Regions from separate parts of the Nonomuraea sp. NPDC049486 genome, predicted to be linked through region 2. Evidence: riboswitches for the same ligand, from Rfam matches in the RefSeq annotation. Region 2 holds a riboswitch; the other holds the start of a gene.
What was found. A riboswitch is a leader RNA that binds a small molecule or an ion and turns the genes downstream of it on or off. The one in region 2 is predicted to bind glycine.

Region 1: another riboswitch for glycine. It lies ahead of gcvP (aminomethyl-transferring glycine dehydrogenase); the one in region 2 lies ahead of gcvT (glycine cleavage system aminomethyltransferase GcvT).

The regions. Positions count from the first base shown of each region.
Region 1 is NZ_JBFAPV010000020.1:95,419-97,741, reverse strand. Features, by position in the region: gene AB0K05_RS39490 (bifunctional nuclease family protein) at 1-68, shown strand, start outside; gene AB0K05_RS39485 (MerR family transcriptional regulator) at 217-837, shown strand; glycine riboswitch at 889-980, shown strand; gene gcvP (aminomethyl-transferring glycine dehydrogenase) at 1,135-2,323, shown strand, end outside.
Region 2 is NZ_JBFAPV010000001.1:866,600-868,922, forward strand. Features, by position in the region: gene gcvH (glycine cleavage system protein GcvH) at 1-58, opposite strand, end outside; gene gcvT (glycine cleavage system aminomethyltransferase GcvT) at 55-1,146, opposite strand; glycine riboswitch at 1,277-1,374, opposite strand; gene AB0K05_RS04090 (gamma-glutamyl-gamma-aminobutyrate hydrolase family protein) at 1,392-2,120, opposite strand; gene AB0K05_RS04095 (3-oxoacyl-ACP reductase) at 2,117-2,323, opposite strand, start outside.

The DNA.
Region 1 (2,323 bases), on a different contig from region 2:
ACGAGGTGGAGAAGTTCAGGGAGTTCCTTGACACGATCTCACCCGAGGACTTCGGCCGGGCGGGGTAGGTATTTCAGTGCATTTACGCTTCACGACGCGCCGAGCCGGATCGTTGACTGAGCATGGTCACGGTCCTACGGTGCAAGTGAAACCCGTGGTCGACCTTTTACGAACCCCCAGATGAGGCCACGGGATGAGAGAAAGCCGGAGGTCCGCGTGGCGGTCAGCAGCGGCGAGGGAAAGACGGCCGGCCAGGAAGATCCGGTGCGGCGCGAGAGTGCGCGGCAGCGTGCCGGAGAACAAGGATTGCTCTTCGACGAGCAGCCTGCCACGCTGCCGGACGACATCGGATACCGCGGGCCGACAGCCTGCGCGGCGGCCGGCATCACCTACAGGCAGCTCGACTACTGGGCGCGCACGGGCCTGGTGGAGCCCACGATAAGAGCCGCGCACGGCTCCGGCTCCCAGCGCCTCTACAGCTTCCGCGACATCCTGGTCCTGAAAGTCGTCAAGCGGCTCCTCGACACCGGAGTCTCCCTCCAGCAGATCCGCACCGCCGTCCAGCATCTGCGCGACCGCGGGGTCGCCGACCTCGCGCAGATCACGCTGATGAGCGACGGCGTCAGCGTCTACGAGTGCACCTCGGCCGACGAGGTCATCGACCTTCTCCAGGGCGGTCAGGGCGTGTTCGGCATAGCGCTCGGCCGGGTCTGGCGCGAGGTCGAAGGATCCCTCGCGGAGCTGCCGGGGGAACGGGCGGCGGTCGTGGACGACGTCCCGGCCGACCATCCCGCTGACGAACTGGCCCGGCGGCGGCGCGCGCGCCGCATCGGGTGACGCCCCGTACCACCCCAATTCGGGTCGAGGCTGTAATCTAGGACATGCTGACGACCCCGTGCGGGAGAGTCCCCGGCACCGCCGGGGCGCCGAAGGAGCAACCCTCCCCGGAATCTCTCAGGCGCCCGTACCGCTCGGGTGAGGCAACTCTGGAAAGCAGGTGCGTCCGCCAGGCGCACTTCACCGACGGTGCAAGCCCCGTAGCGGGGTGAAGCTCTCAGGTCGCCATGACAGAGGGGGAGATCCGGCATACGCCCGCGCCCAGCGCCGGTCTCCACAGCCTCGGGAGGCATCTCCATGACCGACCTGTCAGCACCGCCGTTCTCCAGCAGGCACATCGGGCCCTCAGCGGCCGAGCAGCAGCGCATGCTCGAGGCCGTCGGCTTCGAATCGGTCGCGGACCTGGTCGCGGTGGCCGTGCCCGAGGCCATCAGGGCCAAGGACCGGCTCAAACTGCCGGCCGCCGCGAGCGAGGCCGAGGCCATCGCCGAACTGCGCGCCCTCGCCGGCCGCAACCAGGTGCTCACCTCCATGATCGGCCTCGGCTACCACGACACGGTCACGCCCGCCGTCATCCGCCGCAACCTCCTGGAGAACCCGGGCTGGTACACCGCCTACACCCCGTACCAGCCGGAGATCTCGCAGGGCCGGCTGGAGGCGCTGCTGAACTTCCAGACCGTCGTCTCCGACCTCACCGGCCTGCCCGTCGCCGGGGCGTCCCTGCTCGACGAGGCCACCGCCGCGGCCGAGGGCATGACGCTGGCACGCCGCGCCGGCAAGGCCAAGAGCCCGGTGTTCGTGGTGGACGCCGACACGCTGCCGCAGACCAAGGCCGTGCTGGCCACCCGCGCCGAACCGCTCGGCATCGAGCTCGTCGAGAGCGACCTGACCGGCGACCTGCCCGAATGCTTCGGCGTGCTGGTCCAGTACCCCGGCGCGTCCGGGCGGCTGCGCGACTTCCGCGCCGTGGCCGAGCGGGCGCACGAGGCCGGCGCGCTGGTCGTGGCCGCCGCCGACCTGCTGGCGCTCACGCTCCTGGCCGCCCCGGGCGAGCTCGGCGCCGACATCGCCGTCGGCTCCTCCCAGCGGTTCGGCGTGTCGTTCGGCTACGGCGGGCCGCACGCCGCCTACATGTCCGTACGCGAGGGACTGCAGCGCCAGATGCCCGGCCGCCTGGTCGGGGTGTCGGTCGACGCCGACGGCGCGGCCGCGTACCGGCTGGCCCTGCAGACCCGCGAGCAGCACATCCGCCGCGAGAAGGCCACGAGCAACATCTGCACCGCGCAGGTCCTGCTCGCCGTGATCGCCGGCATGTACGCCGTCTACCACGGGCCCGACGGGCTGCGGCGGATCGCCCGGCGGGTGCACCGGCACGCCGCCGCGCTCGCCGCGGGGCTGCGCGAGGGCGGCGTCGAGGTCGTGCACGCCGAGTTCTTCGACACCGTGCTGGCCCGCGTCCCCGGCCGGGCCGCCGGCATCGTCGCCG
Region 2 (2,323 bases):
GGCCGGAGATCCACTCGTGCTCCTTGGTGTAGCTCAGGTCGTCAGGGATGTTGCTCACTTGTTCCTCCTGTAAAAGGGCAGCTCGACCACGTCCACGGGTTCTTGCCTGCCCCTGATGTCGACGGCCAGACCTTCGCCGGCGTCGATGCCGGCGTCGACGTAGGCCAGCGCGATGGGCTTGCCCAGCGTCTGCGAGGGCGCGCCGCTGGTGACCTCGCCGACGACGGCACCGTCCTTGGTCACCGGGTATCCGTGGCGGGGCACCCGGCGGCCGCGCGCGACCAGCCCGGTCAGGCGGCGCCGCGGCGGGGTGTCCTTGACCGCCTCCAGCGCCGACCTGCCCACGAAGTCGCCCGGCTTGTCGAATTTCACCACCCTGCCCATCCCCGCGTCGAACGGGGTCAGCTCCGCGCTCAGCTCGTTGCCGTACAGCGGCATGCCCGCCTCCAGGCGGAGCGTGTCACGGCTGGACAGCCCGGCCGGCTTCAGCCCGTACGGTTCGCCGGCGGCGGTCAGCGCGTGCCACAGCGGCAGCGCGTCCTGGACGGCCACGAACAGCTCGAAGCCGTCCTCGCCGGTGTAGCCGGTGCGGGCGATGAGCGCCTCCCGCCCGTCGACCCTGCCGGGCAGGCCGGTGTAGTACTTGAGCCCGGCCAGGTCGGCGTCGGTGAGGGTGGCGAGGATCTCCTGGGAGCGCGGGCCCTGGACGGCGATGAGGGCGTACTCGTCGGAGCGGTCCTCGACCCGCGCGTCGTAAGCCTTGGCGCGGGTCATCAGCTCGTCCGCGACCTTGCCCGCGTTCGAGGCGTTGGCCACGACCATGAACTCCTCGTCGCCGAGCCGGTAGACGATGAGGTCGTCCAGCACCCCGCCGCGCTCGTCGACGATCATCGTGTAGCGCGCCCGCCCGGTCGCCAGCGCCGACAGGTGTCCCACCAGGGCGTAGTCCAGGGCGTCCGCCGCCTGCGGGCCGGTGAGGAAGATCTCGCCCATGTGCGACAGGTCGAAGAGCCCGGCCGCCTGGCGGACCGCGTTGTGCTCCGCGGACTCGCTGCCGTAGCGCAGCGGCATGAGCCAGCCGGCGAAGTCGGTCAGGGTGGCGCCGAGAGACTCGTGCACGTCTCTCAGCGGCGTCGGTCGTGACATGTCGCACCTCAGGACAGGATCGGATGCCGGGATCCTCCCCCTCTGTCGTCGGTGCCTGAGAGCTTCACCCGGCTTTTTTCCGGACTTTCACCTTCGGCGAGGTCGCGCGGACCTGCTTTCCAGAGGACACCTCGGCCGTACGGTCCTTTGCCTTGAGAGGTTCGCGGGGAGGGCTTGCTCCTTCAGGGGCCCCGACCGGCTGTCAGGGCGCTCTCCCGCACGGCTTCGACGGTGATGTGGCAAGCCTAATGGCCTTCGGGGTGAATTGTCGCGTCCGCGAACTCCGCGGCGTGCGCGACCAGAGCTTCGAAGAGCGCACAGTCGTCGGCGGCCTCCGGGTGCCACTGGACGGCGACGGCGAACGGGTGGGAGTCGAGCTCCACGGCCTCGATCGTGCCGTCCTCGGAGGTGGCCGTCACCGTCAGGCCCGTGCCGAGGCGGTCGACGGCCTGGTGGTGGTAGTGGGGCACGGTGACCGGGGCGCCGCCGAGGATCTTGGCGAGCTTGCTGCCGGCGGCGGGGCGCACGGGGAGGGGGCCGAACCGGCCGGGGGCGGGGGAGTGGCCGGTGTGGCCGACGACGTCGGGGAGGTGCTGGTGGAGGGTGCCGCCCAGGGCGATGTTGAGGACCTGGAGACCCCGGCAGACGCCCAGGAAGGGGGTCCGGGCTTCGAGGGCCGCGGTCATCAGGGCGAACTCGGCGGTGTCACGAAATTTCCGGATGTAGTCGGTGCGGGGGTGGGGCGACGCGCCGTACCGGTCCGGGTCGATGTCCCCGCCGCCCGCCAGGATCAGCCCGTCCAGCCGGGTCACCAGCGCAGCCGGATCGCCCGCCGGCGGGATGAGCACCGGCTGCCCGCCCGCCCGCGTCACCTGCTCCACGTACATGTACGGCAGCAGCGCCACGGGCAGGTCCCACACCGTGAACCGGGCGGGTTCGACGTAGGTGCTGACACCGATGACGGGCCGGCTCACAGCGGCGTCACGTACGCGCCGGAGATCCCCCCGTCGACCAGGAACTGCGACGCCGTGATGAACGACGCGTCGTCGCTGGCCAGGAAGGCGGCCGCGGCCGCGATCTCCGACGCCTCGGCGAAGCGGCCGAGCGGCACGTGCACCAGCCGCCGCTGCGCCCGCTCGGGGTCCTTGGCGAACAGCTCCTGGAGCAGCGGCGTGTT